2 regions of the Enterococcus olivae genome follow, and region 2 is predicted to be linked to the other one. Evidence: riboswitches for the same ligand, from Rfam matches in the RefSeq annotation. Region 2 holds a riboswitch; the other holds the start of a gene.
What was found. Region 2 has a riboswitch for FMN ahead of ACWODM_RS10195 (ECF transporter S component). Riboswitches for the same ligand answer to the same signal wherever they lie in the genome.
Positions count from the first base shown of each region.

Region 1: linked by a shared signal. The riboswitch ahead of ACWODM_RS01085 (ECF transporter S component) and the one ahead of ACWODM_RS10195 (ECF transporter S component) in region 2 are both predicted to bind FMN.

Region 1 is NZ_JBSMVT010000001.1:184,161-195,407, forward strand. Features, by position in the region: gene ACWODM_RS01065 (DUF2752 domain-containing protein) at 1-157, opposite strand, end outside; gene ACWODM_RS01070 (DUF4234 domain-containing protein) at 142-591, opposite strand; gene ACWODM_RS01075 (helix-turn-helix transcriptional regulator) at 1,175-1,372, opposite strand; gene ACWODM_RS01080 (pyridoxamine 5'-phosphate oxidase family protein) at 1,466-1,921, opposite strand; gene ACWODM_RS01085 (ECF transporter S component) at 1,911-2,522, opposite strand; FMN riboswitch at 2,666-2,792, opposite strand; gene ACWODM_RS01090 (TIGR00266 family protein) at 3,003-3,701, opposite strand; gene thrS (threonine--tRNA ligase) at 3,809-5,743, opposite strand; gene ACWODM_RS01100 (2-hydroxymuconate tautomerase) at 6,104-6,280, opposite strand; gene ACWODM_RS01105 (GNAT family N-acetyltransferase) at 6,355-6,762, opposite strand; gene ACWODM_RS01110 (DUF488 domain-containing protein) at 6,774-7,142, opposite strand; gene ACWODM_RS01115 (NUDIX hydrolase) at 7,218-7,823, shown strand; gene ACWODM_RS01120 (DJ-1/PfpI family protein) at 7,842-8,441, opposite strand; gene ACWODM_RS01125 (UDP-N-acetylmuramoyl-L-alanyl-D-glutamate--2,6-diaminopimelate ligase) at 8,496-9,959, opposite strand; gene ACWODM_RS01130 (GNAT family N-acetyltransferase) at 10,128-10,658, opposite strand; gene ACWODM_RS01135 (3-oxoacyl-[acyl-carrier-protein] synthase III C-terminal domain-containing protein) at 10,675-11,247, opposite strand, start outside.
Region 2 is NZ_JBSMVT010000015.1:2,363-13,609, forward strand. Features, by position in the region: gene rpsA (30S ribosomal protein S1) at 21-1,229, opposite strand; gene ACWODM_RS10165 (DUF4430 domain-containing protein) at 1,440-1,844, opposite strand; gene cmk ((d)CMP kinase) at 1,846-2,523, opposite strand; gene ACWODM_RS10175 (SAG1386/EF1546 family surface-associated protein) at 2,589-3,158, opposite strand; gene ACWODM_RS10180 (RecQ family ATP-dependent DNA helicase) at 3,232-4,620, opposite strand; gene ACWODM_RS10185 (helix-turn-helix domain-containing protein) at 4,614-5,609, opposite strand; gene ACWODM_RS10190 (ferredoxin) at 5,637-5,852, shown strand; gene ACWODM_RS10195 (ECF transporter S component) at 6,020-6,619, opposite strand; FMN riboswitch at 6,787-6,911, opposite strand; gene ACWODM_RS10200 (pseudouridine synthase) at 6,982-7,701, opposite strand; gene scpB (SMC-Scp complex subunit ScpB) at 7,702-8,289, opposite strand; gene ACWODM_RS10210 (segregation/condensation protein A) at 8,282-9,028, opposite strand; gene xerD (site-specific tyrosine recombinase XerD) at 9,041-9,931, opposite strand; gene fur (ferric iron uptake transcriptional regulator) at 10,045-10,509, opposite strand; gene ACWODM_RS10225 (CvfB family protein) at 10,612-11,247, opposite strand, start outside.

The sequences.
Region 1 (11,247 bases), on a different contig from region 2:
TGCCAAACACGATTGGGACCACCCAAAACAAAGGGTGATAGAAAAAGGCTTCTTCTAAATGTCCTTCAAACAAATGCAGAAAAGAACGAGTCATTCCGCAACCCGGACAAGGGAGTCCGGTCAATGCTTTAAAGATACACATCAGTAATCCGTCCACTCATCATCCACTGTCTCCTGTGATTGATAGGTTTCTTCCATCGGCTCTTCTACCACTTCCATCAGTGAAGCACGTTCCCACAAAGTATTCAAGTCGGATTGTAAAATAGCCATATTGATGAAGCTTACACCGAAAACGGTAAAGAGCAGGAACAAGAGCTTATTGTCTGAAATCACATTGTAACCTGTTTTAAATTGAGCTTCCATCATTAATTGATTGATCCGGTACCACCAGTAAAACATGTACAATCCAAAGGTAAGAAAGACAAAGACAATCACTAAGGACGGATTGGTTCGATGATCGCCTGTATATTCATTCAATTCTTTGGTTACTTGATACATCCAGAAAAAAGAATAGATACCGCAAGTAATAAAAGCTAAAAATAGGACCATGAATATCGAACGATGTGGTCCATAAAATCGTCTGTTTTCCATAAAAGATTCTCCTTTATTATTGTGTAATCAGTATACAACGAAAAAGAAAAAATGATAAGGAAAATACTTTTCATTGTACTGATAAAATTGGACTTCCTCTCAGAAAGCTCTAAACTTAAATCAAAAGAAAACAGAGCATCCGACGAAGCTATTTATTTATGATGTTGAAGATATTTATACCCGCTGCATAAGCCGATCGTCATGAAAAAGACTACAAATGATAGATAGCTAACTATACTTTCTGATAGTTGTCCGTTTACTACAAATCCTTGATACTGGATATTTCTATAAACAAGATAGATACAAGCTAATCCCATAACAATACACAACAGGCTATACCAGCCAACTTTACTGAATTCATTCCACCGATAATAGGCATCGTTTAAAATGAAATAGCCTATCGTAAATGAACCCGAAAGAAACATTTGAATATGGAATATAGCCCAATGAGAAAAGAAGCTTTCTCCTAAAAAAAACAGTACTAAGCTGTAATAAAAAAATCAGCCCCAACACTAAAAAATAGCCATACATAAAACCTTTCTGCCTCGTGAGCACTTGTCGTTCATCAAAATTTTGATTCATCTTATCCTTCCTCCCAAAATAATTCGTCCAACGTTTTTCCCAGAGCTTTACAAATACTCACACACAACTTGATCGTAGGATTGTATTCGCCTTTTTCGATGGCTCCGATCGTTTGACGAGTGACTCCGATTTGTTTAGCTAAGTCCGCTTGAGTGAGATCTTTTTCTATCCGGGCTGCTTTTAATTTCAAATTTTTCATCGAATCACCTCGGGTTTATTGTAATCTATAATTAACTAAAAGTAAATTATATTTGTCATTTGTAAAATGAAAAAGGACGTTCAAAACGTCCTCTTAATCATATCCCTGTATCTCCACTGTCTGCGCTTCACAATCAATAATAACCTGAAAGCCTCGATCCTCTTTGTCCTGATCCCAAATTTCGATTTTTCGAGGAAGGATCTCAATCAGAATCTCTGCTTCTTCATGGGCATAGGCCGTATAACTTCGCTTCCAGTATTTATCATACATTTCTTGAAAGGTCGTATCAGATTGTTCTCTGACTAGTCCATGATTGACCGCCTGTCCCTCGATCTGGACACCCCAATAACAAATCGCCACATTCGGATTGATCAACAATTGTTGGGTCTTCGGAAAATTCTTATCGGTCTTGAAAAAAATTCGATCATCATAAATGATCGCACTGATATTGCGAATCGTCACATGATCATTGACACTGGTTGCAATCGCCATGATTTTTTTGCGTCCAAGTTTCTTAAAACAAAGTGCTAGAGCCTGTTTATATTCCATCTTTTTCTTCCCACCTTCTAAAAATCACTTTCAAACGATCGATCGACAAAAAGATTACCAAGGAAGTGACACCGTATTTGATCAAATTAAACGGCACAATTCCAATCATTACTAATTTTGTGATGCTGTCAACATACGGATTGACTGCTTGAGTCATACTGATGATAGCATCCATCGAAAGATTGTAGAGCCTTGAATAGAATGGAATGATCAAATAAATGTTCGTAAAACAAGCCATGATCGTCACCACGATCGTTCCTGTCATTAAAGCCAGCAACAATCGCGTTTTGCTTTTTTTCTTACGGTAAACAAACCAGGCTGGGAGTAGATAACTGACACTCAATAAAAAGTTTTGCAGTTCTCCTGTAAACATCGAGCTTGAACCAGTTGTGACAATCTTTATCAATAATTTTATTGTGACAATAAACATCCCAGAGATCGGTCCGAGAATAAATGTTCCTAATATTTCCGGTACACCAGCTAAATCAAAATCCATAAACGGTGGCATAAATGGTAGCGGAAAGCGCAGTAGCATCAACACATATGCTAGCGTTCCCATTACAGCAATCAATACCATTCTTTTGGCAGTGAGTTTTTTCATGTTTATCTCCCCTTTTTTTTAAAAAATAAAAAACCTTCTGATAACATCACAAGGCAGCAAAAAAAGCAGATACAAAAAAGAGTTTCAAAAAAAGTTTTTTTGAAAAAACATTCACTAAGTAACCAGTGAAACTTCTTATGTATTTCTATCTTCTTCCATCCAGACTTTACTGTCGGTTCCAGAATTTCACTGAATCAGCCATTTTCAAAAGAAAACGGGTCGTGGACTATCACCACCGGTCGGGAATCTCACCCTGCCCTGAAGAACTATCATTTGTATTTATTTTCACATTAATAGAGAGAAAAGTCAACATTTTTCAATAAAATGATTGATTGCAAATAATTTTTGTATAAAATCTGTCCTATTTAACGTCTTTCATACGATGACAGCACAGTAACCAGAATCAATTCGAAGATCATTCTTCAAACCAAAAAAGCAAACATCCTTTGATTGGACATTTGCTCTCGATAATCGTTTCAATCAGCTACTACTTTTCGGGATAAATCCTTGGATCGCTTCCGCCAGATTTCTAACATTCCGGGTTTGCACGTATACTTTTCCGGCGCCGTTGAACTCATTGACGATCCCTTCCCCAGAAGTAAAGCCAAACATACCGGAAGCAATACGAATTTGATAATCTAAACTGGAAGTCCAAGCCAAGACATGCTCATTATCAACGGTAAGTGGTTTTCCTGGTTCAACCGTCAATTCCACGATATCTCCAAAACTTGAGATCAACAAATCACCCGTTCCAGAGGTTTCCATCACGAACAGACCACCTGTACCAGCAAATAGAGCTTTTCCAATATCTTGACGAACCATATTGTACCGAACAGAAGCATCCGAAGCCAAGTAGGCACCAGTGTTTAAATGATAATGTTCAAAGCCAATATCCAATTTTTGGATTTTCCCAATATTGCTAGGAGCAACTGCTAATTCTGCATCATGATCAGTGGCTGTCGCTTCAGTGATGAACATCGATTCTCCTGATGTGATCGAACGACCGATCGCAGACATCAGACCTCCCAGACCTGAACGATTGTTGCTATTCATTCTCCCTTTGATCTCAACATTACGATAATAAGCCATGGCTCCCCGCTCAATATTGAGGACCTCTCCGCGTGCCATATGGATCACAGCCATCGGATAGGCGGTTCCTCCAGTCAATTCAAATTCCATTGTTTTCCCTCCCTGTTCTCTTTTTTACTATTATAGCTCATAAGCTTTTTGAACAGTCATAAAAAGTCTTGGATATGGCAGTTATCCAAGACTTTTCTTATTCGTTGTTAACGACTAAAATTATTCACATCAGCAACAATAGCTTCCACAAATTCTGGTAATAGTTGAACCGCAGTTTCTTTGCTACCGTAGCGTCGAATATTGACAGTGCCATCGTTCACTTCTTGGTCACCGACAACGATTTGGTAAGGAATTTTTTGTGTTTGTGAGCCACGAATCTTGTAGCCCATCTTTTCATTCCGATCATCTACTTCGACACGAATACCTTTTGTTTGAAGCATTTCTTTCACTTGATATGCATAATCACTGTGAGCTTCAACAGATACTGGAATGATGGTTGCTTGAATTGGTGCTAACCAAGTTGGGAACGCGCCTTTGTACATTTCTGTTAAATAAGCGACAAAACGTTCCATCGTTGAGACGATCCCACGGTGAATAACGACTGGACGATGCGTATTTTCCCCGTCTTCACCCACGTATGTTAAGTCAAAACGTTCTGGAAGCAAGAAGTCCAACTGGATAGTAGACAATGTTTCTTCCATTCCTAAAGCAGTTTTTACTTGTACATCCAATTTCGGTCCGTAAAAGGCTGCTTCGCCCTCGGCTTCAAAGTAATCCAGTTCCAATTCATCCATAGCTTCTTTCAATACTGCTTGCGCATGGTTCCACATCGCATCATCATCAAAGTATTTTTCCGTGTTTTTTGGATCACGATAGCTTAAACGGAAACGATAATCCGTCAAATTGAAATCTGCATAGACAGAAGTCATCAAGTCTAAGGTGCGTTTGAATTCATCCTTGATTTGGTCTGGACGTACAAAAGTATGCCCATCATTTAAGGTCATTTCACGCACACGTTGTAAGCCAGATAAAGCACCCGATTTTTCATAACGATGCATCATTCCTAATTCTGCAATACGAATTGGCAACTCACGATAAGAATGGATGTCATTTTTGTAGACCATCATGTGATGAGGACAGTTCATTGGACGTAAGACCAGCATTTCACCATCTCCCATATCCATTGGTGGGAACATGTCTTCATGGTAATGATCCCAGTGTCCTGAACGTTTGTAGAATTCCACATTCGCCATCACGGGTGTATAGACGTGTTGATAACCTAAACTGATTTCTTTATCTGTAATATAGCGTTCAATGGTCCGACGAATAGTCGCACCCTTTGGCAACCAGAATGGCAGACCAGAACCAACTTCCGGTGACAGCATAAATAAATCAAGTTCTTTCCCTAATTTACGGTGGTCACGTTCTTTGGCTTCTTCACGCATCCGGATAAATTCTTTCAATGCTTTTTTATCAAAGAAGGCTGTTCCATACACACGTTGCATCATATGATTGTCAGAACTTCCTCGCCAATAAGCACCAGCAACTGATAATAATTTGAAAATTTGGATGCGGCCAGTTGACGGTACGTGTGGACCACGACATAAGTCAACAAAATCTCCCTGCTCGTAAGCTGTAATCACTTCATCTTCTGGTAGTTCATTGATCAATTCTTCTTTGTAAGGATCTCCGGCGAATAGTTCCAAAGCCTCTTCTTTTGTTAGGACTCGACGTGTGATCGGATTGTTTTCCTTCACGATCTTCATCATTTCAGCTTCGATCGCAGGCAAATCTTCCGCAGTGACTGGCTGTTCTCCATTATCTGTGTCATAGTAAAAGCCAGTTTCAATTGCTGGACCAACCCCGAAATGGATACTAGGGTATAAACGACGCATCGCGTTTGCCATTAAATGGGCAGCTGAATGTCGCAACAAGCCTAGTGCGTCTTCGTGATCTGGTGTAACGATCTCAATTGAACCGTCTTCTTCAATGGCACGATCTAAGTCGACCAATTCTCCGTTGAATTTTCCTGCCAATGCTTTTTTAGCCAGGCTTTTAGAAATGCTGTCCGCAATTTCTTTCGTTGTGATCCCAGATTCAAATTCTTTTACTGCACCATCTGGAAAAGTGATTTTTAACATGGTATTTCCTCCTAATTCGTATAAATGTGGCATCGATGCTGTAAGTTCCTGTTCGTTCTCTAAAAAACGCCTTACAACAAAAAAAGTCCTAGTATCGCAATGCGACACTAGGACGAATACTCGTGGTTCCACCTAATTTTGAACACACTAAACAGGTGTTCCTCAAACGTGATAACGGTACGACCGCTTTTGTTTCAACAAAAGTTTCGAAAGTGGTCCTTCCTTGGTTTTCTCCTGGAAAAGTCTCAGCCTAGCTTTTCCTCTCTTTTCGAAGACTCTCAAGTACAGTTGTCTTTCTCATCAATCAATTATGTGTTTATTTAAACACTTCTTTCAGAAAATTGCAAGGAAGAAATTCAACTACTTCCAAGCACCGTTATTTCCATACGTTCCTTTTTTCATTTCATTGATAATGACATGGATATTTTCTTTTGGTGCTCCACTGGTTTTGTGAACAGCTTCCGTTACTTCTTTCATCATGGCTTCTAGCTGTTCGGGTTTTCTTCCTTCAAGTAACTCAATATGAACAAATGGCATCTACATGACCTCTTTCTTTTTAATTCGTCTGTTCTAACAGTATACCTTGATTCAAAAGATTCCGGCAACAAAAATCAATCATATTTGTAAAAAGCGACCGCTGCACCTTTATCCGCAGACTCAAATCCACATTTTTCATAGAAATGCCGAACATCTGGTGCATCATCAGTCATCAGAATCTTTTGGCGAACATTGGGATATAAATCCAGCAAACGATCCATTAGTTCTTTTCCAATTCCTTGATTTTGAAAATCTGGCAGTAGCAAGAGATCCTGAATATACAAAATCGTTGCACCATCGCCGACTCCTCGAATCAATCCAATCAATCGTTGATCCTGCCATGCAGTTACTACTGTTAGCGACTGCTTGATCCCGTGCTGTAACTTCTCCAAATCCTTCGTATAAGCTGTCCAACCGACACTGTTATACAAGGCCGCAAGCTGATTGGAATCAATCTCTTTACTTGGCTGGTAAATCACCATTTTTACACCTTCTACTCTGCTATATTCTCTAGTATATATTCTTTCAGGACAACTGCCTGATTGTGCTGCTTGTCTTTGGCACCATACACAAGCCACACCTTGTCTGTTTGAAGCCACTGACGGATTTGTTCGATAAATTTTTGGGTCTCAGTGTTCTGCTGTAGCTCTTTTCGATAGGCTGCGCGAAACCAATCAAATTTCTCTGGTTGGTGATTAAATTCTTTACGTAGTTGATTGCTAGGCGCGACTTCTTTTGCCCATAGATCCAATGCTAACTTTTCTTTGGAGATCCCTCTTGGCCAAATTCGATCCACTAACACGCGTTTGGCCTCTACTTTTTGTAAGTCTTCGTAGACTCTTTTGATCATTAAATTTTCCATAAAAACACCTTCTATTGTTATTATACTCAAAGTTAGTGATAGAATAAATGAAGACACATTTTCAAGGAGGTATTTATGGACTATTTAGCTACTTATAAGCGCTTGTTGTCGATCGCTCAGGCTGGTTTAACTTACGGCAAGGATCCGTTTGATCAGGAACGCTACACGGACTTGAAACAAATTGCCTTACAATTGATTCAAACACTTGGAAACGAACCGACAGAAAAAATCCAAGAACTGTTTTCCCAAGAAACGGGCTATCAAACACCCAAGGTTGATGTGCGCGCATTGATCGTCAAAGGAGATCAGATCCTTCTTGTCCAAGATACTCAGACAAAAGATTGGGCACTGCCTGGCGGATATGCCGAAGTTGGACTAACACCTAGAGAAAATATCGCTAAAGAGGTACTGGAAGAGACCGGATTGACGGTTGATGTCTCCAAATTACTGACTATTTTCGATACCAATCTACGCAAAGATATTCCTCAAACCTTTCAGTATTACAAGTTGGTATTTGCCTGCGAGGTTCTTTCCAAAGAAACAGCTTTTGAAGAGAATATCGAAACCAGTCAAGCTGCCTATTTTGACATGGATCATTTGCCAAAATTATCTGTCAAACGAACAACAGTCGAACAACTCAATCAGCTGCTTGAGTTACAGAATGACTGTTACGTTGAATAAAAAGTCTGAATGTTTGATTCAGGCTTTTTTTTGATAGAATGGATCCTCTGTTTGGTCCTCGTTCCATAGATATTCGATCTCAAAAGCGATTTTTCTAGCTTGGCTTCTGCCGAATTGATCAACAACAAAACCTAGAGCCATATCCATCCCTGCAGAAACACCTGAAGAAGTATAGTATTTGCCATCAACGACCCATCTTGCCTCTTCAACCCATTCGATTTCTTCATTCAACGAACGAACCCAATCAAAGGCTAGTTTGTTGCTGGTCGCTTGCCGATGGTTAAGCAAATCTGTTTTTGCCAACAAGGCTGTTCCGGTACAGACACTGAGAACGTAGCTTGATTGCTGACAAAGTTTTTCCAATTTTTGGATGAAGGCCTGATCCTTGATCAAGGATCGAGTCCCCAGTCCACCTGGAATCAAAAGAACTTCTGCCGCTTTCGCCTCTTCAAAGGACTGGACCGCCACAGGAACTCCTTGTCGACTCGTAACGATCCCTCCTGCTTCTGACAAACAACAGATCTGATAGTCATTGGACATTTTTCCTAGAATTTCAACAGGACCAAAAGCATCCAATGTTTCAAAGTCATCAAACAATACGACATTGATATTTTTCATCGCTTCTCCTTAGTCAAAAGCACATTTGAGAACAGCTCCCAAATGTGCTTGTTTTTATTTTGAATAATTCATTAGAACTTCCCCATCATCAAAATGTATTTTTTCTTTTCCAATGATTTGATAATTCTCATGTCCTTTACCAGCAACCACGATCACATCCTCTTCTTCGGCAATCGCTAAAGCCTGATGGATCGCTTTTTCTCGATCGATTTCCACTATAAAAGAATCGCCTTTCAAGTGATCAGTCATATCTTTCAGGATTTGTTCTGGATCTTCAGTTCGTGGATTGTCCGAAGTAAATACGGAAATGTCTGCATTGTCCATCGCAATATCCGCCATGATCGGACGTTTTTTCCGGTCACGATCGCCGCCGCAGCCAACAACGCAAATCGTTTTCCCTTTGACAAATTTCTTGACTGTCTGTAAAACATTGGCTAAAGCATCGGGGGTATGGGCATAGTCAACGATCGCTGTTACGCCTGCTTTAGAAGGAATCACTTCAAAACGTCCCTTGACGCCTTTCACTGTTTCCAAGGCTTCAATGATTGAGTCCATAGCAAAGCCCAAAGCATAGCAGGATGCCGCCGCCGCTAAAATATTGTAAACATTGAAGTCACCAATCAAAGCGGTCGTCAATGGGTATTCCTTATCAAAGACTTGCAAGGTGAAACTAGTTCCCCGTGGTGTGATCTGAATATTTGTCGCCTGAATATCACCTTTGCCTTTACAACCGTAACTCAATACATTGGCAGTCACCAACGGCATCAATTTTTCACCATAAGGATCGTCATAATTGATAATTGCGGTTTTAGGACGTGTCGGATACATATTGCCTAATTTAGTGAATAACAAGCTTTTTGCCAAAAAATAATCATCCATAGTAGGGTGAAAATCCAAGTGATCCTGTGTCAAGTTCGTAAACACGGCCACATCAAAATCAATGCCCCAGGTACGTCCTAATTGGAGACCATGAGACGAGACTTCCATTCCACAAACAGCAACCTCTTCTTCGTTCATTTCTGCAAAAAGCTTTTGCAAGGTCAAATTGTCTGGGGTTGTATTCACAGTAGGAATTTTTTGTTCATGGATCTGATTGTACATCGTCCCAATGATCCCCGCTTTTTGTCCGCAAAACTCAACGATCGAGTGAATCAAATGTGTCGTCGTTGTTTTTCCATTTGTCCCTGTGATCCCCACTAATTTCAATTTTTCACTTGGGTCTTTGTAGAAAGAATTGCCGATCTGTGCCAATGCTTTTTGCGTATCTTTTACTAAAATATAAGGTAACTGCTCATTTTTAGGCTTTCTTTCTACAACAACCGCCGCAGCGCCTTGTGCGATAATTTCTTCTACTTTGTCATGACTATCAAAGCTAGCTCCTTTGATACAGACAAAAAGGGTCCCTGCTTGTACCTCTCTCGTATCATTTGAGACTGCCGTCACTTCATTTTCTAAAAAAGAAGCCTCAGAAATTTCTTCTAATACAAGACAATTTTTAATTAACTCTTTTACTTTCACCTGTCAGATCCTCCGCTCTAAGATACTTTCTTCTCAAATAATAGACCATGTTTTGTTCTTTGTCTACTTTACATATCATTTGATCGATCCGTTCTTTTCAATGTCTTAGACTGCTACAATTTGATCAACAAGCTAGCTGAAATTGTCTGATCGTTTGAAGTTCCACCACTAATTGTAGCTTGTTATCCAGTAACGACGAACAAGTGAATCATCCGACGTATCGATGACTTTGCTCTCTAAACGTCCCTGATTGTCTTCAATGATTTTTGCAGAAGCGACATTGGTTTCTTTGCAAGTGATCAGCACTTGAGGGATACCTAGCTGTTCCGCCTTTTTCAAGGTTTTCTTCAAAATAATTTTTCCATAGCCTTTTTTTCGCTCATCTGGATGGACGGAATAACCAATATGCCCGCCAAAATCTCGTAAATAAGGATTGGATAGCTCGAAACGCAGGTTTGTCATCCCTACCAAAGCCTGATCCTCTTCTCTCACCACCAACCAAGTAGCTGCGAGTGCGAATCCTTCTGGAAGAGTCGCTGGGTCTTTCATCAGCTCCAAGCTTTCCAGCCATTCCTCTATTGTTGGAAGTTGACCTAAGAATGAGGTGCCATCCATCAAATCTCCATTTTCTTGAAAAGCTTTTTTATAAGCTAAAATTTGTTCCTTTTCTTTGATAGAGGGCTCAATCAAGCGCAACATTTCCCACCAACTCTCTTTAAATTTTCATGGCTAGCATATTGGTTGTCAGTCCTGCAGCGGTTCCCAGCATTAGGATCGTGTCTCCGGAAGAAACTATTCCTTCATCCAGTGCTGTACACAAGGCAAAAGGGATCGATACAGAAACCATATTGCCAAAATCATCGACCAAATCAATATACTTTTCTGGTGAGAAGCCGATTTTTTTCATCAGTAAAGGCATCGCACGACTCGCTTGATGAGGGATCACCTGATCAATATCAGCTCTAGTCAAACCACTGCCGCTCAAAAAATCGTCAAACATCTTCGGTAGCTTTTTGATCGTTAATGAAAGGATTTTCGGACCAGACATGTCGAACATATACTCTGCCTTCGCGGCCTCGCTAAAATGATTCGGATGGAAATGAGTCAGTCCCCCACGAATTTCCGTCGCATGGGCTCCTTCAGACCAGGTACGCTGCATGCTGTAGAGAATCCCTTTGTCTTTGGAGCTAGAAAATACAAAAGCAGCCGCGCCATCACTGAACAACTCATAACTTTCTGTTTGATCGGGATTCAATCCTAGGGAACCTGTTTCACTGGAAACAACCAA
Region 2 (11,247 bases):
CGCCAAAGCAGCTCTCTTGATTACTCTTCTGTATCTTTTAAAGCATCGCCTAAAATATCACCCATAGTGAATCCTGTAGATTCTTCAGGAAGATCATAGCTTTCCTCTTCCTCAACAACAGCTTCAGCCTCAGGTTTTTCTTCTAACGCTTTGATACTTAATGCAATACGGTGATCGTCAGGATTTACTTCCAAGACTTTCACTTGCACTTCTTCGCCTTCACTCAACACTTCATGTGGTGTAGCAATGTGTTTGTGAGAGATTTGAGAAATGTGCACCAAACCTTCGACACCAGGGAATACTTCGACAAAAGCACCAAAACTAGTTAGACGTTTCACTGTTCCATCTAACACTGTATCTTTTGCAGCTTTTTCCTCGATGTTCGCCCATGGTCCAGGCAATGTGTCTTTGATAGATAGAGAAACGCGTTCTGTCGTTGGATCTACTGAAAGGACAGCGACCTCAACTTTATCTCCAACTTTCAAGACATCGCTAGGTTTTGCTACGTGTGCATGAGAAATCTCAGAGACATGGACAAGTCCATCGATTCCACCAAGATCAATAAATGCACCGAAGTCAGTTAAACGAGCAACGGTTCCTTCGATTTTGTCGCCTTCTTTGATCGATTCAAGCAATTCAGCTTTCTTCGCTTCTTTCTCAGTTTCAACTACTGCTTTGTGAGAAAGGATCAATCGGTTTTCAGATGGTTCGATCTCTATAATTTTAAATGTTAGTGTTTGACCTTTATAGCCTTCAAAATCATCTACGAAGTGATCTTCCACCATGGAAGCCGGTACGAATCCGCGAACACCTACGTCCACAACTAAACCGCCTTTGACAACATTTGTAACGGGCGCTTCGATGATTTTTCCTTCTTGGAAGTCTTTTTCAATATCTTCCCAAACTTTTTTCGCATCCAAGCGACGTTTAGAAAGTAAATAGCTGCCATTTTCTTTATCTTTACCAATAGCGGAGATTACTACTAAATCAAGGACGTCACCCACTTTGATCGTATCATTGATGTCGTCTACAGGTAAGGTAGATAGTTCCTTAGCAGGTACCACACCTTCCACACCGGCACCCTCGATCCCAACGATTGCTTGCTTATCTTCAATGGCTAGTACTTCACCTTTGACGATATCTCCAACTTTCACTTCCTGAAAGCTGTTCAAAGCATCTTCCATTGTTTCGTTGGTACTTTCTACGTGGTTGTTTTCTAATTCTGTCATAACATATGTCCTCCTAACCAACAATTGTTTTTAAAATACACTACACTTTCTAGTTTATGCTATTCTGGCTAAAAAATAAAGCGATTTCTATATTTTTTACGAAAAAAACCTTGAATTTTCGTGATTTCAGCCGATTTATCTTTTCTTCATAAGAAAAAAGGAGCCTAAAAAACAAAGGAAGCAACATTCGCTTTTGCTCCCTTTGTTTCTTTAAAATTTGCTGTAAGTGAATACAACCTGATCGCCTTCATGAACCTCGGTGTCATTTGCTCCTGTATTGACCATTTCATCATTGATCATATACGTCCAGAACCAACTGTCTTCTGTGTCCTGCTCGATCCCATTGATCGAAGTGATCATTCCGCCTTCTTCTTCCAGATCAAAATTTTCTTTCATCGTTTCCATCAAGTTCGTACCTGCAGTAACAGTCACTGTTTTTTCTTCGATGATTTCTTCTTCCTTCACTAAGGAAACGGACAAAGCGATCTCTTCTGCTTCCGCCTGTGAATAAGAAGAGGCGGTTGTATTATCTGAAGAAGTATCCGTAGCTGAACTGCAGCCCCCTACCAATAGCAGACTGGCTACTAATCCTAAAACCAAACCATTCTTTTTCATTCTAGACTCCTCCTGTTTTCTCTTGAACCACTTCTGTGATCCGAGCAACAACTTCTGTGATCGATTTGCCGGTGGTATCGATACGTACAGCATCTTCGGCTTGTTTTAAAGGTGAAACCTCTCGATGAGAATCCAGATAATCCCTTTGTTCGATTTCTGCTTTCAGTGTATCGAAATCGGTCTCGATACCTTTTTCCTGATTTTCTTTAAAACGGCGTTCCGCACGTTCGATTACACTGGCCACCAAAAAAATCTTGACCTTTGCGTTCGGCAAAACGGCCGTTCCTATGTCACGACCATCCATGACCACACCGCCATTTTCAGCGATCTTTTGCTGCTGACGAACCAGTTGCTGACGAACCTTGCTGTGTGCAGCCACAGTCGAAACATTGTTTGTTACCTCTGGCTGGCGAATGGCTGCTGTTACATCGGTACCGTCTACGAAAACCAATTGTCCCTCTTCAGACTGCTCAAAAGTGATCGGATAACGCTCGATCAAAGAGACCAATCGCTCTTCATCTTCAAAAGCAACTTGGTGCTGAATCGCCAGATAAGTCACGCTGCGATACATCGCTCCTGTATCTGTATAAATGTAACGAAAGTTTTTTGCTAAAATTTTAGCTACTGTACTTTTGCCTGATGACGCTGGTCCATCGATAGCAATATTGATTTTTTCCATACCTACGCTCCCCGTTAAATTCTATAATCTAAAAAACCATAAAAAAAACCGCCTGAGCGGTTTTTTTATTTCACTCTTAATTGATCTCCTGGATGAAGCATAAAGTTGTTTGGATCGATGTTGTTCAAACGATACAATTCATCTACAGTGATTCCTGCACGATCAGCAACTTGTTGTGGGCCATCTCCAGCTTGAACAGTCGCATATTCTTCTCCACCGTTTTGCTCTGGCTCCGTTGGTTCTTCTATTGGATCTTCACTTTCTGGAGTCTCAGGTTCAGTCGGTTCATTTTCTACTTCACTTGATTCTGGTTCATCGATTGATGAAGATTCAGTTGTTTCACTTTCAGACGTAGAAGATTCGACTGTAGAAGAAGTCGTTTCCAAAGTGCTGCTAGACGTTTGCTCTGTTTCAACCGTTGCTGGCTGACTGTTACGATTCATTACCCAAAAACCGGCCACTGTCGGTACAGCGATAATCAGGAATAATAAAATTAAAACGATTGTTAAAAAAGCACTGTTTCCTCGTTTTTGGCGGCGTTGTGTTGAACGGGAATGATTCTCTTCTGATTCTGTATCATAGATTGGCTGTTCCCATGGTTCTTGCGCGTCATTGTTCTTATTTTTTCTACTCAATTTCCTAAACCTCCCACTATCTTTCCGATGTATTATACCATAGGAAAATAGTTCATGTCTCCAAAAAACAATTTCAATTTTTTTCTTTAAACATTTTTAGTAAAATCTCTTGCCACGTCAAGATACTTCTTGATCGTTGAACTGCTTCTGTTTTTTCTGGCAGGGTAATTCCTTCGTTGTCACAGCATTTTTCAGGTTGTTGAACGTCTCCCTCTTCAAAATAGCTCAGTAAATACTTACGACGACATCCCTTCTCTTCGATATAAGCAAGCATCACCTGAAGCTGATTGTTCTTTTCTTGTTCGTTGCGTTTCAAATGATCCAAAAAGACCTCTACACCTTCTCTTTTGGTTTGAGATAGCCATTTTTCCTGCAAGTCGGTCAACGAAGTGGTTGCCTGATGCTGTAATCGTAATTCAAAGGTTTCTCGCTCTTCCTGGCTAGTTCTTTGTAAAAATCGATGGATCCGCTCGTCCCCTTTTTGATAGAGCAGCAGGGCGTAGCTTTGTTTGCCGTCACGACCAGCTCGCCCGATCTCCTGCATGTAATTTTCTAAGCTGTCCGGCAGCTCATAATGAATCACCAACCGAATATCAGGTTTGTTGATCCCCATACCAAATGCATTGGTGGCAATCAGAAACTGCAGTTGATTGTCCAAAAATTGCTGCTGTAGCATTCGCCGCTGATTACTTTCCAGTCCACCGTGATAGTAGCCAACAGCAAAATCATGCTCCAGCTCCTGATAAAGAAACTCCACTTGTTTTCTGGTGGCACAATAAATGATTCCTGGACCGTTTTGCTTCGATAGGATCGTTCTCAGTTCCGTTAGCTTCTCTTCTGTTGGTTGCACAAGCAAGGCGATATTGGGTCGATCCATCGAATAGATCCACTCTTTTGGCGAATGATCTAAAAGTAATTTTTTGATTTCCTGTCGTACCTGCGCCGTTGCAGTGGCAGTTAGAGCTAGCGTCCGCGGAAAACCGAGTCTTTTTTTGGCTTCACCTAAATTGCGATACTCTGGTCGAAAATCGACACCCCATTGAGAGACACAATGCGCTTCATCAATCACGAATAGACCGATTGTTTGCTGTTGTAATCGAGTCAATACAGCTTCCTGGAGCAGCATCTCAGGACTTAGAAAAAGAAATTTGTAGCGAGACAAATGTCTTAATACAAACTCTTTTTCCTGAGCCTGTAAGGTACCGTTCAGAGCAATCACCCGCTTTTCTCCTAATCTCAGTAAGGACAGGACTTGATCATCCATCAAAGAAATCAACGGCGAAACGATCACGACCAGTCCTTCTTTTAAATAACCTGTCAGCTGATAACAAAGGCTTTTTCCATTCCCTGTCGGCAAGACAGCCAGGGTATCGTGTTCATCGAGTAGGCTAGTAATGACTTCTTTTTGACCGGTACGAAACTGATCGTAGCCAAAATACTGTTGCAGGGCTTGTTCTAACATGCTTCTCTCCTCTTCCATATCTGACACAAACGAATCTCCAAAAAGCTCAGATCATACGATGAAACCAATGTTTTATAGCTGTACTTCCATGAATCCTTTGGTAGCTCTGACCATTGTGTTGAATCTGGTAAAAATAGGTCAAAGGGAAAATCCTCATCCAGCAAAGCCCACTCAATGATATGATCCTGAATCGTTCCTTGCTTCAATCGACGTCTCTGCTTGACTTGCTCAAAAGTATAGCCTTGTTGAAACAACTTTCTTGTTTGAAGCATACTGTGATTGACATTTTGCAATAAAATAGGTCGCAAAAAGTGATAGAGTAAGAAATGCTTATGCTGGAGCAACTCTCTGAAAAAGCTGTGTGTGGCACTGGCGATCGCTAATGTCGCATAAGGTTCTTTTCGAGAAGCTTCCGGCAACAACTGAAAAAAAGCTGATCCGTTCTGTTGATCGCCCGTCAGTGTATTTGCCAGAAAATCTGCTTTGTCTTGTCCTAAATTTGAAAACAAGACAGTCAACTCCTCAAAAAGGCTTGTTGACAATTCCTCCCGATACTGATGAATAAATAACCGAACCCTTTCGATATAAAAAGGACTGCTCTCCAAAGGGACATATTGCTGCGCTTTATCCAAATAAGAGACCGCCTGTACTAAGAATTGGACGAGACGCCAGCACTCGGTCTCTTTGCGCCCAAAACGGAAAAAATCAACTTCCTTGAAATCAGGCAGTGTCGTCCCTTCTCTTTGTACTGCGACAAGTAAGAGTCCGTCTTCGGTTTCTTCTAATTTCCCAGCTTTTATCAGCGTCTGCAGTCTCGCATCAAATTTTTCTTCAGAAAGTTGAGGAAATGCCGCAGAGAGGTGCAGTAAGTCATGAAAAAAAGCGTAAGTCAACACCGAGGAAGTTCGCTTTCCGATAAGGATCTGATAGAGCGTGCTAGGCTTGAGCTTGTCTTCTTTAGAAAACAAGGATAAAATAAATGCATTCATAGTAACCTCCAGAAAGTGAGTGACAACATGTCTCAATTATGTAAAATCGTACCTGAACGCTGCATCGCTTGTGGTCTATGCAATGTCTATGCACCAGATATTTTTGATTATGACGAAGAAGGGCTTGTTTTGTTTGCCCAAGAGCCTGAAGCACGACAGCAATTTGTTCAAGAAAATGAGCAAGCAGCTGTTTTAGCAGCCTACAAAAAATGTCCCGTCCGTGCGATCTTGCTAGAATCCTAGACTCTTTTTAAAGAAAATACGCAAAATTGACAGATTTGAGTTCTTCGATTGTCTGATAACATGGTATCATAAATCTCCCGAAGAGCTACAAAATTTCTCAGCAGACTAGTTCTGTATTTAAAAGGATAAGAAAAGGACATTTCGCAAAAAACGAAATGTCCTTTGTTTTATTTAGAAAATGTTCGTTGTTCAATGAATGATTGTTTTTTTGAGAGCCATGGTAGTAATTTTGCATGTAAAATCAAGAAAACTACGCTGACGATGGTTCCTTTGATCAAATTGAAGGGCAAAATTCCCATCACGACATAATTCGCTAGTGGCATCCCTAAAAAGTTATCTGCACCAACATTAAAGAAAAATAGATACAGCGGGGTGATCACAAAATAATTCGCTATACTCATGACGATGCTCATGGAAAGAATTCCAGAGACTACGCCAGAAATTTTATAGCTGGATTTATAACTTTTATTGAAGAAATAATACATCGGCAAGGTAAAGACGGTCGTCGCAATGAAACTTGCTACATCGCCCACCATATTCGGTGCCGATAAACCCGTTGTTAGCAAATGTAAGGATGACCGCAGGAATGCGGTAACGATACCCGCTACTGGGCCAAACAAAAACATGCTCAGCATAACCGGAATATCACTGAAATCGACCTTTAAGAATTCAAACATTGGAATGATCGGAAACGCGACATACTGCAACACCAAACCCATTGATGCAAATAAAGCAATAGAAACCATTTTTTGTACTTTGTTGTTCATAACAAATCCTCCTAGGTAAAGTAAGGACCCATCTTCAAACGAACCTATTAAATTTCTCTTTTTGCTGTTTTTTCATATCGGTACCAAATATGAAAAAAATACCCTATTTTTCCATGGGGAAAAATAGGGTATTTTGCTAATTAACAAAATTAGACAAATCAAATACGCCCTATCTTCTTTATCCAGACTATACTGTCGGTATCGGAATTACACCGATTCAACCACCTGAAAACAAGTAGTTCGTGGACTATTACCACCGGTCGGGAATCACACCCTGCCCCTGAAGACGAACCTTTATTAATTTTTTGTACAACTTTAATTATACATGATTGTTGAATAGTTTCAACTATTTTGTTTAAAAATTATTTTTTTGACTTTTTTAAGAGCTGGGTCACTTCTTTTTTGTTCAATTCACGGTACTCCCCTGGGCGTAAACCAGCCAGGGTCAATTCACCGTATTTTTCGCGTTTCAGCTTTTGAACAGGTAGCCCCACAGCTTTTAGCATATTTTTTACTTGGTGGTTTCTTCCTTCATGGATCGTCAACTGGACAATGCTCGTCTGGGCTTTGACATCTGTCGACAAAATCTCAAAGCGTGCCGGAGCCAATTTCTTGCCCTCGATACGCATGCCACGCGTCACTGGCAGTAACGTTTTCTTGTCTGCCACACCTTTGACTTTTGCTACATATACCTTATCGACTTCATGCTTGGGATGGGTCAGTTTTTGTGAAAAATCACCATCATTGGATAATAAAAGTAATCCAGAAGTATCATAGTCCAGACGCCCTACAGGATAGATACGCTCAGGTACATCTGATAGATAATCAACAACGACTTTCCGATTTTTATCATCAGTGACTGCTGAGATCACACCTCTAGGCTTATAGAACAAATAGTAGACCGGTTCTTCCTGATAGATCGGTACATCGTCTACCTCGATACGATCCTTTGCACCGACTTGGGTTCCCAATTCTCTAACCACTTTGCCATTGACCTTGACCCGGCCATCAGTAATATACGTTTCTGCTTTTCTTCTTGAAGCGATGCCGGCATGGGCAATCACTTTTTGTAGTCTTTCCATCTATTCTTCTCCTTCTTCTACTGCTTCTTGATATCGATCAAAAAATAAATCTGTTGGCAACTCTTCTGCCAGATCATCTTCCATTGACTGGATATCAGGCAGATCTTCCATTGTTTTCAAACCGAAATAGTCCATAAAGTAATTCGTTGTTCCGTAAAGAATCGCTCGTCCTGGTCCTTCCACTCGTCCTTTTTCCTCGATCAGCTGACGAGCAGCCAATTTTTGGACTGAGCCTGCAGATTGAACCCCTCTGATTTCATCGATCTCCATACGAGTGATCGGTTGCTTATAGGCGATGATCGCCAAAGTTTCCAGCGCCGCCTGCGACAATCTGCCAGACATTGGGGATTGCGCATATTTTTTTAATAATGGTGCAAATTCCTTTTTGGTCGTTAGGACAAAATGATTGCCGACTTCTAAAATATTCAAAGAAGACGCTGCAGTCTCCTGATATTTTTGATTCAGCTCTTGGATCCACTGATAGATCTGTGCGGTCGGATTCTCCAACAGGTAGCTCAACTCCTCCAGACCGATTCCCTCATCTCCTACTACAAAAAGAACTGCTTCTAGTTCACTTAACTTACTCATGTACCTCTCCTACAGGATACAACAGGATCGTTTCGTAATTTTCTTCCTGCTCCACCTTGATTTTTCCATTTTTCATCAATTCCAATAATGCCATAAAAGTGATCACGATCTCAGGTCTACTGAATTCAACGAAAAATGAATCCAGTGTTCTACCTGAAGTCGATTGAAGTAACTGTGTTTCGATCTGCTTCATTTTTTCTTCAATACTGCTTTCATCTGCACGAATCGTAGTTTCGATGACCTGCCGTTTTTTCTTTTTCGCCAGCATATTGTGAAAGGCCAAAAACAGATCGATTGCATTCAAGCGATCCTTTTCCAGTGCTGGTTCCTCTTCTTTGTAGTCATCGACATCCATGGGGTCTTTGGTAAAATAAAGACTGCGTTCTTCCGCTTTTTCCAGCAAACGATCCGCCGCATATTTGTATTTTCGATATTCCAGCAGTTGCGCAACGAGTGCATCCCGAGGATCTTCCTCGTAGACTTCATCGTAGTCGTCTTCTAGCTCTTGTTTTGGCAACAGCATTTGGCTTTTGATCGCCATCAAGGTTGCAGCCATCACCAAATATTCACCTGCAACTTCCAGTTCGAGTGTTTTCATCGCGTGGATATAGTTCATATACTGTTCCGTTACTTCAGCGATCGGAATGTCATAAATATCGATCTCCAGAGAACGAATCAAATGTAGCAATAGATCCAGCGGACCTTCGAATACATCCAGTTTAATTTTGATTTCTTCCATAGTTCCCTTCCTTTATGCTCGAGGAAAATGTTGTTTATAGACTTCTGTCATTCGTTTTTTCGTAATGTGTGTATAAATTTGTGTGGTCGAGATGTCCGCATGTCCCAGCAGTTCCTGAACCGTTCGCAAATCTGCCCCGTTTTCTAGCAAATGCGTCGCAAAGCTATGACGCAAGGTATGCGGCGTTACATTTTTATGGATACCTGCTTTGCGAACAAGAGCCTTCAAGTTCTTCCAGATTCCTTGACGTGACAAGCCTTTGCCATGATTATTGACAAACAAATGCGTTTCTTCTGGTCGTTTCGATGTCAGTAGCGGTCGTGATTCCTCTAAATAACATTCGATCCACTGAATCGCTAAATCTCCCAAAGGAACGATCCGTTCTTTGTCGCCCTTACCCAGCGTCTGCAATAAGCCCATACTCAAATGCAGATCATTTAATTTTAATCCAATCAATTCGCTGACTCGTAAGCCCGTAGCATACATGACTTCAAGGATCGCTCGGTCGCGAATCCCTAAAATTTCTTTCGTATCTGGTGTTTCGATCAGCTGTTCGACTTCCTGCAAACTTAAAGTATCCGGCAGCTTTTGGACCTTTTTGGGTGAATCGATGTGCTGCATCGGATCATGGTCGGTGAATCGTTCTTGGCGAAGAAATTGATGAAAACGACGCAAACTGGTAACCATACGGGTGATCGTAGCTGGAGATTTTTTTTCTTCCTGTAATTCTTGTAAAAATTGAACCACGACAAAGCGGTCGACTGCTTGCCATTCTTTGATCCCCTTTTTCTTCAGAAACGCTAAATACTTTTCTAAATCCCGTTGATAGCTCTTTCTCGTATTTTGTGCGAGTCCGCGTTCAATCGTCAAAAAATGTAAATAATCCAGTACGTGCTCTTCCATCTTCTCTTCACTCACTTTCGCCTCACCTATCATAACAAATTCTGCTAGTGAAGAACAGGGATTCTCCTCTAGTTTACATAAAAAACTCACTGCACCTAAAAAAGGCTGAGGAATTAAGCCTCAGCCTTTGCTTCTTTCTCTTGACAGCTTTGACAGATGCCATGAAAAGTCAATCGATGATCTTTGATTAGAAAGTGGAATCGCTGTTCGACGATTTCTTCGACACTGCCCAGCAGATCCTCTTCGATCTCTTCAATACTGCCACATTCCAAACATAATAGATGATGATGAAAATGCTTGGCGCCTTCTTTACGAAGATCATAGCGGGCGACGCCATCATCGAAACTGATTTTGTCAACGATCTTCAGTTCTGTCAAAATTTCCAGCGTTCTGTAGACTGTCGCCAAACCAATATCAGAATTTTTTTGTTTGACAAAGAAATAGATTTCTTCTGCGGATAAATGGTCTTTTTCATTTTCTAATAACACAAGTAACGTTGCTTCTCTTTGAGGCGTTAATTTAAAACCGGAATCATGGAGTTGTTTTTTTGTTTTTTTCAATGCTTCAACTGTATTCATAGAACCCTCCACCTTATTTATAATCATTCTAATCTAATCAATATAAACCGCGAAAAACATTAAAATAATTATAAAATAGATTCAAAAATTATACAAGCATTCTCAATTAGATTTCTTGATTAATTTTGTGATTCCATCTTTTTGCTCGATCAATCGCTGTTTCATTAGATTTCCCAAGGCTCTTTTGAACTGACCTTTGCTGATTCCAAACATTTGTTTGATTTCTTCAGGTGATGATTTATCTGTATAGTTCATTTGATTCTCAGGTGCACGTTCCAGAAAGGCGATGATCATCGCCGCATCGTCTCCGATCGCTTCATGCGCACGAGGCTTCAAGGAAAGATTCAGTACACCGTCTGGACGAATCCCGATCACACGACCAGTAACCTGTTCACCTAAGCGTGGTTCTTGGAAACGTTCTGAGGGATGGATAAAACCAATATAGAAATCATCCGTCAAAATATATGTCCCAACGATTTTCAAACGATAAACAGTCCCTGTGATGTCTTGGTTTTTAAGAGTGTCTCCTCCACGTTTGCTCAATGCCTGAAAAATTTTCTCATCAGCCAAGCTAGCCCAGATGCGGTCTTTATGGTCCACACGTAGCGAGATCATGACACGATCTCCTTTTTTTGGCCACAACTCTCTCATGGTAGGCAACTCATCTAGTGAAACTACGACATCTTTATCAGTTAAACCGATATTAACAAAGACTCCTAGATCACGACGACTGTCTGT